2 regions of the Paenibacillus sp. OSY-SE genome follow, and region 1 is predicted to be linked to the other one. Evidence: riboswitches for the same ligand, from Rfam matches in the RefSeq annotation. Region 1 holds a riboswitch; the other holds the start of a gene.

The links. Region 1 has a riboswitch for cyclic di-AMP ahead of A372_RS0112460 (C40 family peptidase). Riboswitches for the same ligand answer to the same signal wherever they lie in the genome.
Region 2: another riboswitch for cyclic di-AMP. It lies ahead of A372_RS0126325 (3D domain-containing protein); the one in region 1 lies ahead of A372_RS0112460 (C40 family peptidase).

The regions. Positions count from the first base shown of each region.
Region 1 is NZ_ALKF01000176.1:47,431-54,887, reverse strand. Features, by position in the region: gene A372_RS0112480 (transglycosylase domain-containing protein) at 1-1,131, shown strand, start outside; gene A372_RS0112475 (YwhD family protein) at 1,331-1,831, opposite strand; gene A372_RS0112470 (M1 family metallopeptidase) at 1,976-3,952, shown strand; gene A372_RS0112465 (hypothetical protein) at 3,958-4,779, shown strand; cyclic di-AMP (ydaO/yuaA leader) riboswitch at 5,011-5,151, shown strand; gene A372_RS0112460 (C40 family peptidase) at 5,155-5,625, shown strand; gene A372_RS0112455 (hypothetical protein) at 5,879-6,391, opposite strand; gene A372_RS0112450 (DUF4097 family beta strand repeat-containing protein) at 6,483-7,457, opposite strand, start outside.
Region 2 is NZ_ALKF01000200.1:67,096-74,552, forward strand. Features, by position in the region: gene A372_RS0126305 (sensor histidine kinase) at 1-415, shown strand, start outside; gene A372_RS0126310 (transporter substrate-binding domain-containing protein) at 990-1,781, shown strand; gene A372_RS0126315 (amino acid ABC transporter permease) at 1,869-2,525, shown strand; gene A372_RS0126320 (amino acid ABC transporter ATP-binding protein) at 2,518-3,240, shown strand; cyclic di-AMP (ydaO/yuaA leader) riboswitch at 3,592-3,758, shown strand; gene A372_RS0126325 (3D domain-containing protein) at 3,760-4,548, shown strand; gene A372_RS0126330 (bifunctional metallophosphatase/5'-nucleotidase) at 4,654-6,234, opposite strand; gene A372_RS0126335 (hypothetical protein) at 6,603-7,457, shown strand, end outside.

The sequences.
Region 1 (7,457 bases):
GAAGCCGTCGCGAAGCAAATCCCCGCCGCGGGTGATCTGCAGGCTGCTCTCGTATCGATTGATCCGCGCAACGGATATATTAAGGCGATGGTAGGCGGCAAAAATTACCGCGTCAATCAATATAACCGCGTGTTCGCGGATACGCGTCAGCCCGGATCTGCCTTCAAGCCGATCGTCTATCTGGCGGCGCTGGAGAAACGGGCTGTCACGGCGGCCACGCATTTCGTGAGCGCCCCGACTTCATTCAGCTATGACGAAGGGCGCCAAGTGTACAAGCCGCGCAATTACGGCGGGAAATATTATGGCGATATCGATCTTCGTCAAGCGATTGCGGCGTCCGACAATATCTATGCAGTCAGTACCATTATGCAAATAGGCCCGGAACAAGTGATTTCGCTGGCCAGGCGTCTCGGTATCGATAGCAGCATGAAGCCGCTGCCTTCCTTGGCGCTCGGAACGTTCCCCGTCAGCCCTTTCGAAATGGCGTCTGCTTACGCCGTGTTCAGCAACGAGGGCAAACGTGTTATTCCGCGCGCCATCTTGAAGGTGACGGCCCCGGATCGGCGGGTGCTGTATGAAGCGCCGCCGATGGAGTCAGAGCAGGTTATCGATCCATCCGACACTTACGTGTTGACGAGCTTAATGGAAAGCGTGTTCGAATCCGGTGGCACAGGCAATCGGGTCGCAGCCAGCATCAAACGACCCGTCGCCGGTAAGACGGGAACGACGGACTCCGACGCGTGGATTGTCGGCTACACGCCGGAATTGTCGACCGCCGTATGGGTCGGCTATGATCGCGGCAAGATGATTTCGGTGTCGGAATCGCATAAAGCAGCGCCCATCTTCGCTGACTATACGGAGAAGGCGCTGACGAGCGTACCGCCTAAAATCTTCACCGTGCCGGATAACGTGGTTAGCATTTATATCGACCCGGATACAGGAAAGCTCGCCGATGAGAATTGCCCCGTCAAGCGTCTGGAAACGTTCGTGAAGGGAACTGAACCGACGGAATGGTGTGACCAACACGGGGCCAAGCAACCTGACTCGCCGCAAGCGAAGCCGGTTCAGGAGACGCAAGAAGCCGGGAAACGGTCGTGGTGGCAGCACTTCAAACGGTGGTGGACCAACTGATCGTGACTTCGGCACGAGGATGAAAGCTTCGATGCTAGCAAAAAAGCTGCCGGAGATTCGGACTGCTCATACAGAGCTTTGTCCGGATTTCGGCAGCTTGGCTTGACTCACGCTGAAGATCAACGTCAAAAAGACCTGTTCCCTCTATGGGACACAGGTCTTCTTCCATTATAACACTGCCTCTAATGTTGGCGGACGATTATGCCAACTGCTCTTTCAAATCATCCGATGAACGTTCCCACCACTCGGCGTTGTGCGTCATAAGCAGCTCGCGCAGTGCCGCTTTCTCCTCCGCGTCGAGTCCATCCAATATAATGCGGCGCTTCATCGCATTATCCATCTTATTCACGTGATCGGCGAGAATTTTCCAACCTCGCTTCGCTTCTGTGTCAACTAGCATCTCGCACGCCGCTAGACCACCGTAGCATGCGCCTTCAGGAGTTCTGTCTACTGCCACCCATACAATCCAGCATTTGCGGCCGTTCGGCACGTCCTCCTTGTTAGGTATGAACTTGATGCCACGCTCCACCTTGCTTTTCGCATGCATAGCACCCAAGTCAATATAAGCTTTGCCCTCATCGATAATGACAGGCGATACGTTGTTCAAATCGATGCTGCCTGAACCGAATCCTTTATGCTTACTGCTGCTCATCACATTCAGCGCAAGCGGCTTCTTAACCTTCTTATCCGAAGCATCCATCGTTATGCGCTCCTTCCTTGCCCTAATACTCCAGTACACAAGAGCCCTGGGGGGCGATCAAAATCATTTTCATTTTAGCTAATATTCCGCAAAAAGCCAACATATACATGCTGTAGATGCTTGTCAACGGGAGGTTAGAAACGTATGACCCGACGCAATGTCTATCGCCCACTTCTATTTATTATCGCACTCTTGGCCGCCAGCTTCATCCTCCTCGTCTGGTTCCGGCCGTCCGGCACCGTACCTTCTCTCGGTCCGGAAGTGCAGAAAAAAGCCGCACAGGAGCCCTTTACGCCGCAAAGCGTAGAGAAGCCGAGCGCCGAGGTGCTTAGTGAGCGTATCGCCGAGTACCATATTGATGTCAAATTGGACGAGTCCATTCATACTCTGTTCGGTGATCAAACGGTCACTTGGACCAATCCGGGAATGAAGACGGTGAACGAGATCTATTTCAACCTGTATCCGAATGCGTTCCAATCCCCGGACTCGACCTTCATGAAAGAGTCGGGCGGCATATTGCGAGAGGACAAGATGCCGAAGGACGGTTATGGAGGCATGACCTTAACGGCGCTGACAACCGTAGACGGCCAGTCCCTAATGAACCGGATCGAATACGTTCAGCCGGATGACGGCAATGCCAAGGATCAGACTGTCATGAAGATTCGCCTGCCCCAGCCCGTCAAAGGCCAGGAAGACATCACCTTGAAGCTGAAGTTCGAAGTGAAGCTGCCGCGAATATTCGCCCGGATGGGGTATGCAGATGATTTCGTCATGGCCGGACAATGGTACCCGAAGATTGCCGCCTATGAGAAAGCTGGTGTGCGCGGCAGGGCGGCCGAAGGCTGGAACGTGCATCAATATCACGGCAGCTCCGAGTTTTACTCCAACTACGGCATCTTCAATGTGCGCATCCAAGTACCGGAGTCATATATCGTCGCTTCGACCGGATTTCCGACGAAAACACCTTACATCGCGGACGGTTACAAAAACTATCAATTCTATGCAGACGACGTTCATGACTTCGCTTGGTCAGCTTCACCGAACTTCATCTACTATGAAGAACCGTTCTCTGCCCCGAATGTGCCGGGCGTCCGGATTAAGCTATATCTGGATCCGAAGCACAAATTGCTGAAGGAACGCTACATGTACGCGGCGAAGACCGCACTCGCCAAATTCAGCGAGTGGTACGGAAAATACCCGTATTCCACACTCTCTATTGTCGTCCCGCCAAAATCGGGCAACGGCGCAGGCGGAATGGAATACCCTACGCTAGTTACTGCATTCGGCGCCGAGAATGACAGTCCAGGCTATGATTTGGAACGGACGGTCATCCATGAGATCGGCCATCAATATTTTTATGGTCTCATCGCCTCTAACGAGTTCGAAGAAGCGTGGCTTGATGAAGGGTTCACCTCCTATGCAGAGGACAAATTGATGGAGTCCGAATTCGGGGTCACGCCAAATCTAGCCATCACATCTAGCTACATTACCGATCCGGCTCCGCTCAAGCTCGCCGCTTGGCGGTATAAAAACCAAGATCATTATGCGGACAACGTATATTACCGCGCCAAGCTCGTGCTGATCGCCATCGAGAAGCAGGTCGGGGAGAAGACAATGCAGCGCATAATGAAGACGTACACTCAGAAATACCGCTTCCGTCATCCAACGACCGCCGACTTCCAACGTATCGTCGAACAGGTCACCAATCGCAAATGGACCGATTTCTTCAATCAATATGTGTACAGCGGCCAAATGGCTGACTTTGCAGTGGAAAGCATTGATACTCGCACTACTGAAGTAGGCGGCGCAACAAGTTATGAAGCGATCGTCCACATTCGTAAACTGGGCGCTGATTACCCGAATATCCCAATTATATTCCGATTTGCGGACGGAAGTACGACACGCAAAGTGTGGGACGGGGATGGCGAGCGGATGCAGTACCGGATCACCCATACAGCTCCATTGGATTGGGTCATGGTGGATCCGCTCTATACGATCGTAGTGGAGAATAAACATATTAACAACTATATGAAAGCACAGATCGAGGAGCCTGTGCGCACGCGAGTGAACTTAACCGTCATTAAATTCTTTGAAGCATTTACGAACATATTGGGGTGGTGAGATCGATGAAAGCTTACATACGAACCGGGTGGGATTGGTTGAAAGAGCACGTATACATATGGGTCATCCTCTTTTTATACCAACTGCTATGGGGCTTCTTCGTCTACCGCTTCATTGACGGGATCGTATTGCCCGTGCTGCGGCGGTATCCGAATCCGGCCCCGACCGAGATGAGCTCCCAGCTCTTTCTGATCGAAAGTCAGTTTCACCTGTCAAAGACGAACGACTATGCGCCTTATTTGTGGATAGTAGTCGGTTGTATGGCCATTCGCATGCTGCTGACTCCCTTCATCGAAGCCGGCTTGTTCTATGCGATAGCACATCCGCGGCAGTCGGGACTAACCTTCTTCCAGGGTATAAAAGTAGTCTGGAAGCCGATGCTTCTGCTATATACCATAAAGACGGTTCTGCTCCTGGCGCCCGCTTATTGGTTTGTACCGTATGCAGCGCACGTATTGACGACCAAATCCACCGTTGCGTCATTACTTGCATCCGTCGCACCGTTTGTGCTCATATGGGCCATATGCGGTTGGATATTTCATCATTTGTTTTTATTTATGCAATTTGGCGCCGCTTCGGAATTGTCATTACTTCACTCCGTAACGGCGGGTGTGCGTCGAATGCTCCCTATACTCGGGCTTTCCCTTATTTTCATGGGCCTTGTGCTAGTTATTAACTTACTATTTACAACCGCAGCGATGTTCTGGACTGGCATGACCGCGCTGATTCTGCAGCAAGCATTTCCTGCTGTTCGGGCCGTGTGCAAGATGTGGGGGTTATCCGCTCGGTACGCCATATGGCAGGAGGCTAATCAGCAATCAAAATGAGGAAAATGTAACAATTCAAAAACCCGTCACATTTCCATTTAAAAGCGTGATAAAAAAGCTTGTCTGTCGTCGGAAATGACGATCAGACAAGCTTTTTGTATTTATTGGACAAAAAGTGTTTGTCAAAAGAAAAAAGGTCTGTTACAATAAGTCGTAGATTTATTACAACTTTGTCATGAAAACGACAATAACATTTGCAAATTTGTAACTAACGAATACAGCAACTAAATCCGAACAGTGATGCCGAATTTCCGGACAACCGGAAAGCGGGGGAACCAGTTATTTGGGTGAATTGATCTCGTGTCACAGGGATCATAGGGGACCTTCAACCGAACCCTCCAGCTAACCTCGCAGGCAAGGAAGGGGCTTTCCAATTTGAAGAAGAAGCTAGTAACGGCGGCGCTCGGCCTTAGCGTCCTATTCACATTCAGTGCAGGCAGCGCTTTCGCGGCATCCAAGATGGATAACAAAATTGAAGATCTGTTAGGCATTACGTACAAGTATGGCGGAACCACAACGAATGGTTTCGATTGCTCCGGTTTCACCAAGTACGTATTTGACAATTTCGAAATCGATTTGCCACGCTCCTCGTCGTCTCAATTCGACGTAGGTGAAAAAGTAAGCAAAGATGAGTTGCGTCCTGGCGATTTAGTCTTCTTCGACACTAGCGGTGGAAACGGTGTGTCACATGTTGGAATCTTTGTCGGTGATGGCAAATTTGCTCATGCATCGACAGACAAAGGCACCCGCATAGACAAGCTTAGCATGGACTATTACGAGAAGCGTTATGTAGGCGCGCGTCGTGTGATGAGCGAGAACCAATATTCTTCATACGCAACAGAATAGCAATTACGCAGTCATAATGGAATTATACTTATATAGGCGTACATAGCCCGATGGGAAGCGATAACCGCTGTCTGTCGGGTTTTTCATATGTTCCGGAAGGAATCTTACACAAGATTACCCCGTCTTGCAGAAACGGGAGCCTTTTCCTGTGCATTTTATTTAAAGGAGGCATGCCGGATAAGCATGCCTCCTTGTGTTATCCCAAATACATCGACAGCCCGATATATTTATATGCCTTCACTATAACCTTATGTTACTTCGATTCGCGCAGCTTCGCTTTCAGTTCATCAGGGCTTAACCCCTCTGTCGAAATACCCCGCTTCTCCGCTTCCTGCTTCAACCGTTCCATTCGTCTTTCGACGCGTTCTCCATCATCCCGATGTTTCTCGTGGAACATTTGTCCTTTTTCACCTAATTTCGCCTTCAGTTCCTGTCGAATTTGCTCACGGCTCTTCCCTTCAGTCTGAATGCCATGCTTCTTTGCCATGAGCTGAAGCTTTTTCTCTCGCAGCTCCTTCATTTCAGAACGAAGCTCTTTCATTTGTGTATGGATCTTCTCCAGCTCTTTATCTGTTTCAGACTCGGCCTGCTTAGCGCTCTCTGCCGGTTTTGTCGATTCGGCTTGCTTCACGGCGGTTAGGGACGTATCCCCGATAAGCTTCCAATCGGTTCCGTTCAGTCCTTTCTCCCCTTGCGCCGCCGCTGGCGATGCCAAGAGAAGCATCATTAGACTGGTCCAAGCAATTACAGTTGAGGTACGTTTCAAATATATCCTCCTCCTTTTTCAAGAGATGGTACTAGTATGTTCATCCAACCTGAAAGGAAACTGAAAATCAACTAAAACTTTTCTTAATTGCTCAATTGCTGCCAAGTGTAAAGTCACCCGAGCTGGTACGAACTTTCAGCTTCGCCTCGCCACTGCCGAACGCTCCTTTTAGGCTGCTTCCATTTTCGCTGTTCTCTTCATATGTCATGCCATTCCACTCAATGCGCCCGTTGCCGGACCCTCCACGAAAATCGACCGCCAGCGATTTCGGTTCATTGGCCAGATCGACCGTTACAGATCCGCTGTTTGCCTTTAAGTCAGCATCATGCAACAAATCGTCGAATTTCACCTCTATATTCCCTGAACTCGTGACGCCCTGCAATGCTGCTTCTCCATTCGCCAAATCCACAGTGCCGCTGTCAGTATTGAATGTAAGCGCCTCAGCTTTGAATTCGTCCGCTGTAACATTGCCAGAGCTCGCCTGCAATGTGATCGTGTCTGCTTCAACAGCCTGCACCTGGATGTCGCCGCTGCTTGATTTCACGTTTACTGTCTTTCCCGTAATTTGCGCCGCATCGGTGTTGCCGCTGCCTGTGTCGAATGTCAGTGCATCGGCCTTGAAATGCTGCGCCTTGACATTGCCTGAGCTCGCCTGCAATGCTATCGTATCCGCCTCGATAACCGTTGCAAGAATGTCGCCGCTGCCCGTTTTCACGCGCACTTTGTTCCCGTACAGTTGGGACACATCCACATTGCCGCTGCCAACGTTGACATCTACGCCATCCCATTGCTTCTCAGGAAGCTCAACAATGAAATCGACATTTAAAATATTGATGCCGAGACTGATATCATTCGGCACTTCCACTCCCAACTCGAGTGTATCCCCTTGTGGAGCCACTTTTATATCTATTTTATCCGCATATTTAGGACTTACCTGTCCTTTTAGACGTACTTTGATTTGATCCGAATTGCCGCGCAAAATTTGTACGTCCGGGCTTCCGCTCTCAATGAAAACGTTCCGGAAGTCGCCCGCATCAACCGTTTTTTCCTTGCTGATTTCCTTCGT
Region 2 (7,457 bases), on a different contig from region 1:
TTATCCGCTTGTCCAAGCGACAGCGACGGCAAATTGTCAATATATCCACTTGGATCTCCAGCAGACTCCAGCGCTAGAAATGGATGAGAAAGAGATTCGCCAGTTGCTCCATAATCTGATTCGCAACGGATTGGAGGCAATGGATGCAAATCAATCGCTGTACATACGAACTCGTTATGAAGAGGAGTCAGTATGGTTAGAGGTGGAGGATGAGGGCTCCGGCTTTGAAGAGAAAGTGCTCGAGTCTGCGGGAACTCCATTTGTAACGACGAAGGCGGAAGGTACAGGTCTGGGACTATCGATCTGCTATAGTATTGTGCATCGACATCAAGGCCAGTTAATGATTCAATCGGAACCTGGGAAGACTTTAATTAATGTGAAATTTCCAGTGAAGCAAGCGCCAGCTACAGAATAGACAGAGCTCAGCGATGATGCAAAATAAGCGAATGAATGAACGGGGAGAGAAGCTCTAATTGCGCCCCCCCCTCGCTCATCGTGCGGATGAGATGATGTCAGCAGGCATGACCGATGTCGGGCAATGCATCATATTCACATAAAATGCAACGATAGGCCCAGTCTTCTTGCTGCTGTATGATGCAATGAAGGCAGTAGGAATCGATAATACTTGGTGTTGTGATGTAAAATTATGACTTGTTAAATATTGGGTTGACTGTTCATGCGCTTGAAATACTTCATTCCCCAATTCCAGATGTGTTCCGATAAACTAAGAGATTTGTATTAAATGGTATGTTAGGAATAAATGGTTTTCAAAATACGCACTTTTGGATCTACAGAAATCAATCTCCTCATCACAGCTATGGTATTATCAACCATTGTATTATATCATAGGAAGGTTTCGGCAAGATGAAAGCGCCGCTATGAAAAATTATTGAAAAGAAGGATTGTATAAGTATACACCATCATGTATAATGAGTTCAGCCCTTCGAAATGATAGGGTAAAATAGATAGAAGAAGCGGGGATGTCATCTATGAAAGCACTGAAAATCGTTACCATATGCACACTATTAATGAGTCTTCTCATCGGTTGCGGAGCGAAGGGCGACCGTTATGATACAGTTATGGAGAACAAAAAGCTGGTGCTCGGAGTGAGCGCGGACTATCCGCCATTCGAGTTCCACGCAACGGTCGACGGGAAAGACGAGATTGTCGGATTTGATATTGAGCTCGCGAAGGAAATCGCGAAGGACTTAGGAGTGCCGCTTGAAATTAAGGACATGAAGTTCGACTCTGTCGTCGCATCTGTACCGACCGGAAAGATCGATATCGCCATCAGCGGCATGGACCCGACTCCTGACCGCCAGAAAGCGATGGATTTCTCCAAACCATACTATGTTGCCGAAGCTGGTGTCATCGTACGGGCGGAAGACAAAGATAAATACAAGTCACCCGAAGATATGAAAGGTTTGAAGGTAGGCGTTCAAAAAGGTTCTACGTTCGAGGATGTAATCGGACAAATTCCGGAAGCAAAAGCCGAGTTGCTGAATAAGGTGAACGACCTTGTGCTAGCGTTGGAAACGAAGCGTATTGACGCGGTTCTGGTAGAGAAGCCAGTAGCTAAATCTTATGAAGCCAATCGCAAGGAGCTGGCAGTAGCTGACGTCGTATTGAAGCCGGCGAGCGACGGTTATGCTGTCGGCATGCGCAAGGATAGCCCGAAATTGGTGGAAGCTGTGAACAAGACAATCGACCGTCTGAAGTCTGAAGGCAAGCTGGACCAGTTCATTACGCAGGCGACGGAGCTGGCGGAATCGGGAGAGTAAGGCAGGAGAAGGCGGCGGATAGCCGCTTTTTTCATGAGTTGGACACAATAGTGCTATATGAGCAAGGATGGGAAAGGGGTTAGACCGGTGCTCGATTGGTTTGGAATGTTATGGGACTTTAAATGGGATTATTTATCCGGGGCGAAAATAACGGTGCTGTTATCGTTGTTTTCCGTATTGGCTGGATTCATTTTAGGCGTTGTTATTGTCTTGGTGCGAATGTCCGGCTTCAAGCCATTGAAATGGCTGACGACCGCATATATTGAATTGGTGCGAGGCACGCCGCTTCTCGTGCAAATTTTTATCATTTATTTCGGTTTAACTGAATTCGGCATCGAGTTCAGTCCGTTTATGGCTGGAGTCGTCGCGGTATCGATTAACAGCTCTGCTTATTTGTCCGAAATCTTCCGCGCCGGCATTCAAGCAATCGATAGAGGGCAGGCCGAGGCTGCCCGCTCTTTGGGGATGTCAAAAGCGATGACGCTGCGACATATCGTGCTGCCGCAAGCGTTTCGCAACGTCCTGCCAGCGATTGGCAACGAGTTCGTGACCATTATAAAGGAAACGTCCATTGTCAGCTTCATCGGCATTACGGACATCATGTTCCAAACCGAGGTCATACGGAGTAAAACGTATACGGCTCTGGGGCCGCTTATGGGTGCGGCCATGATGTATTTCATTCTTACCTTTACGCTTTCCAAAGCGGTTGCAACTCTGGAAAGGAAGTTGAGCAGTCATGATTGAGGTTCGCAATTTGCATAAATCGTTCGGTGCATTGGATATTTTGAAAGGCATGAATATGTCGATCAAACAAGGCGAAGTTGTCGTCGTCATAGGGCCGAGCGGCTCAGGAAAGAGCACCTTTCTGCGGTGTTTGAATCTGTTGGAGACGCCGACGCAGGGTGATATTTTGTTCGAGGGCACGAAGATTAATGAGAAGAAGCATAATATTAACAAGACGCGTGAGAAGATGGGCATGGTGTTTCAGTCGTTCAATCTGTTCCCGCATATGACGGTGTTGAATAATATTACGCTTGCGCCGATTAAGGTGAAGCAGTTGAAGAAGAAGCAGGCAGAGATGGTTGCCATGGATCTGCTGACCAAAGTCGGTCTGGCTGACAAGGCCACGGCTTATCCAGGACAGTTATCGGGCGGTCAGAAGCAGCGTATCGCCATTGCCCGCGCACTCGCCATGCAGCCGCATGTCATGCTTTTTGACGAGCCTACGTCAGCTCTTGATCCGGAGATGGTGGGTGAAGTGCTGGAAGTGATGAAATCGCTCGCCAGTGAAGGAATGACGATGGTCATCGTGACTCATGAAATGGGCTTTGCCCGTGAGGTGGGAGATCGGATTTTATTTATGGATGGCGGCGATGTCGTGGAGCAGGGTACGCCAGAGCAAGTGTTCCAGCACCCGCAGCATTCCAGAACACGTGACTTTTTAAGCAAAGTATTGTAAAACACGATGAGTAACTATAATCTCCAGTAGTTAGGGATTTGGACAGAATGACCACTCCCCTAATTATGGGGATTTTTTTATGAAGTGAAACCAGATTGTTCAAATTCTCAAGCATCCGGTTGACGTACGCCTAAAATGCGGTTCATCTTTAGGGGATATTTGGAATATGTAATTTGTTTACAAATTTTTAAACTATGTTATTATAAAAGTGCGAATATTACAAAGTTGTTACTAGTAATTACAAAAGTGTTAGGATTAAGCGTTAAATTACGCTGAAAAAATCCATAGGGAGTCATTATTTCAAGACAATTCCAGCAAATCCCTGCGCACAGGTTACAAGTTTGTGATATGATGCAATTCAAGCCGAAACGAAGCACCCGTACGGGGGATGATTGACCGGTGTTCAATAAATGATCACCTTGGGGTGAATCGCCATTCCGAAAGATCGGACATGGTGTAGGGGAACTCCTTAACCCGAATCCGACAACTAACCCCGCAGGCTACTGACAGGAGGAACATATGCGTAAAAGAACAATTGTGAAGCTCGCAGCCGCTTTACTGGGTATAGCTACCATTTTACAGATCATCCCGGTATATGCCGAGCCCTACCAAGCTAAAGAGGGAGATACATTCTACTCTATTGCTAAAAAGCAAAATATTAGCGTAGAAGCTCTAGTAAATGAGAATCTATTGATTAATCCGAAGAATATATACGGCGGGTTGACAATGGAAATTCCGACGCCAGTCATTCAAGGAAAAGTATCGTCATCTTATTCCTTGCCTGCCAAGGCAATTGAGAGAGACAACAAAGATGACGCATCGAAGGCTTCAACAGAAGCACAGAAGGCAGCTAAGACTGAAGCAGTGGCACAGAAGGAAGCGAAGAAAGCAACGGGTGACAAGAAAAGATCCACACCACAACAAACAGTGAAAGCAGCAAATACTGCTCCTAAAAATGTGGTTAAAGTGTCGGGACGTCCGACAACCTATTCGAAGAAGCTGAACATGCGCGCAACTGCGTATACAGCGCATCCGAGCGAAAATGGTGAGTGGGGAGCCGTAGATTTCTACGGGAATGCATTGAAGCTGGGCACGGTTGCCGTTGACCCTAAAGTGATACCGCTCGGAACTAAGCTGTTCATTACAGGCTATCAATTCAAGCATCTGCCGCAAGGAGGACTCGTAGCTGAGGCACGGGATATTGGCGGGGCGATTAAAGGTAAAAAGGTAGACATTTTTGTTCCGGTAAGCAAAAGTGCCGGCAGCACTTTCGGCGTGCAAGATGTGCAGGTTTATATTATCAAATAACAATTGCAATTATACTTAAGTAACCAAAATGTGAAGAGGCTGTCCCGAAAGTAGAGAAAACTACTAGAGGGGCAGTCTCTTTTACATAATTATGTGCTGATCTATTCAATCCCAAATGACCTTCCAATTATGATTTACCGTTGCGGTAATTGTGCCCTGCTTCATCATATAGTCTGCGATAAGCTCGGCTGTGTCAATCGGAATATCACGAACGACCGGCTTGCCGGAGAACATTTGGAACCCGCCGGCTCCTGAAGCGCGATAATGGTTCATGGCGACATCATATTCCTTGTCCGGATCAAGGGGCTGTCCGTTCCGTGCCAGTTGTACGATACGTGTGCCTACCGGTCGGGACACGTTCATGACATACTCTATGCCTTCCCACATGTCATAATTGTAGTGCTGCGCTTTGGGATAGAGGAAGGACGAGTGAACGGCCACTGATTGACCGTCATATGGCGCAAAGTAGCGGGCAGACCATTCCAGAGCGTCCCGGATATCGCGTCCCTTCAACCGCAACACCTTCAATGTGTTGGAATACGGACAAAATGTGGTTATTTCGCGCATGGATACCTGATTGCCGAATCCAGCAGCGCTATCGTCAAATAAGGCGGTGCATGAAATATCCGTGCCCGATACGTCCATCTGCACACGGTTGATGAACTCGATTAAAGGGTGCTCGGCAAGCCGGGCCTCATGGGGATCACGTATTCGCATATCCCCGTTAATTCGGCAAATGGGGCGGTCAAGCCAACGCTGGACATTCACTTCGTAAGGCGTAATCCATTCGCTAAGCTCACGGTCGGCTTCAGCGCCTGCCGCGGCAATCAACTGAGAGCGTTTCTCGCTGACGAGCCAGCGGCCATCTTGACGAGTAAGAAGCAATTCAATTTCGGCCGCGTACCGGCCTTGACTTCCCGGTTGAACAACAATAGTGTCCCCGATATTGCCGCTGGCAATGGTCCGGTGCTGATGTCCGGTAATGAGCACGTCGATGCCTTCCACTTCTGCGCATATCCGTGAGCCTTCATTTTCCCCCGTATCCTCCTCGAGAGCAGCTCCCGTGCGTAAATCTCTTTCCAGACCGCCGTGATAAGCGATGATAACGATGTCGGCTCCTTTACAGCTCCGTAATTCAGGCACCCACTGCTTGGCGGCTTCTACAGCCGGCAGGAAATGCAGGCCAGCGATATGCTCAGGCAGTTCCCAATGTGGGGTGAAACGGGTGGTCAGTCCGAGCACGGCTGCGCGCAGCCCGCCAGCAAATTCCGTTATGAAGTAAGGGTCGCCAAAGTATGGTTTTCCCGTATCCTCTCGCACAATGTTGGCCGCCAACCAGGGAAACGAAGATTCGCGCTGCGCTTTTTTCACAAAATCAAGACCGAAATTAAATTCGTGGTTGCCCGGGATGAATGCGTCATATTTAAGACGATTCAAGGCGGCAATCATCGGATTGGGGGACTGCGGATCGAACCGGGCATGATAAGTAGCCAAAGGTGTTCCTTGCAGAAGGTCGCCGTTATCGATGAGAAGAAAATGCTCCTTGTCTGCGCGGACCTGCCGAATCCGTGAAGCGAGCTTTAGCAGACCCAATTCTTCGGGGGCGTTGTCAGCGTACCGTGTGGGCAGCATGTGGCCATGCACATCGCTTGTGGCCCATATCGTCAAGGTGAATGATTCGCGCATTACGGATGACCTCCTATAAGAGATTTTCATGCTGGGATGTCGCGATGAACTTTTATCACTGTTGTTGGCAAATCCCTGTTTTCCAATGCCTGCTCGATATAAAACCTTATTCGATGCGAACGAAATGATTCCTTCGCTGCCGCCACAGATTAACAAAATCATTACACAAAAGTAGTGTGGATAAAATTTACATAATTTTATCATGAAACTGCTGCCTTTCATGATACGCTATAGAAGCGCAGCAAGAAGGAGTGCGGCTCTGTAAGTCTTCCGGGATGCTCATATGCTGCAAGAAATTTATAGTTGAAAGCTTCCGGCTGCGGAAAAAGTCCGCTGGAACTTTCGTAACTGAAGAGGAGGGGAATTTCATGATTACGAGTAAACGTATTGGGCGCTTGCTGCTGATCGTTGGCTTGATGTTCAGCCTTATGATGCCAGTCAGCTCCGTCCTGGCCGAAGGGCCGTCGGATCCGGCGCCGGTGCTTCAACCCGTTGGCGTTCCTAACGGGAAAACCGTATTGTTCGATAACGCGCACGGACAGACGGCCGGTGCCGCGGACTGGGTCATTGATGGGGCTTTTTCCGATTTTGCCTCAGCTCTGGCTAAGGAAGGCTACCACGTCAAGGAACTGCGCAAAAAAGAACCGATTGCGCTGAACGATCTGGAAAATGCTAATGTTTTTGTCATTCCGGAAGCGAATATTCCCTTCAAAACGTCCGAACAACAGGCAATGGCGCAGTATGTGCACAATGGAGGCAGCATTTTCTTCATCGCTGACCACTATAACGCAGATCGCAACAAAAACCGTTGGGATGCTTCGGAAGTGTTCAATGGGTACCGTCGCGGAGCATGGCAGGATCCGACGGCAGGCATGAGTGCGGAGGAACGCCAATCTGCAGCAATGCAGAATGTATCAAGCTCGGATTGGCTGGCGGATAACTTCGGCATACGGATTCGCTATAATGCCCTTGGCGATATCAACTCCGACTACATTGTGCCCTCGCCCCAAGCCTTTGGCATCACTGAGAATGTGAAGACCGTGACTATGCATGCCGGCTCGACTTTAGCGATTACAGATCCTGCCAAGGCGAAGGGGATTGTGTATATTGCAGCAACCAACAAAGCGTGGCCCAACGCAGTCGACCAAGGCGTGTATAACGGCGGTGGCTTGGCGGAAGGCCCATATGCGGCGATTGCCAAGGCCGGTCTGGGGAAAGCAGCC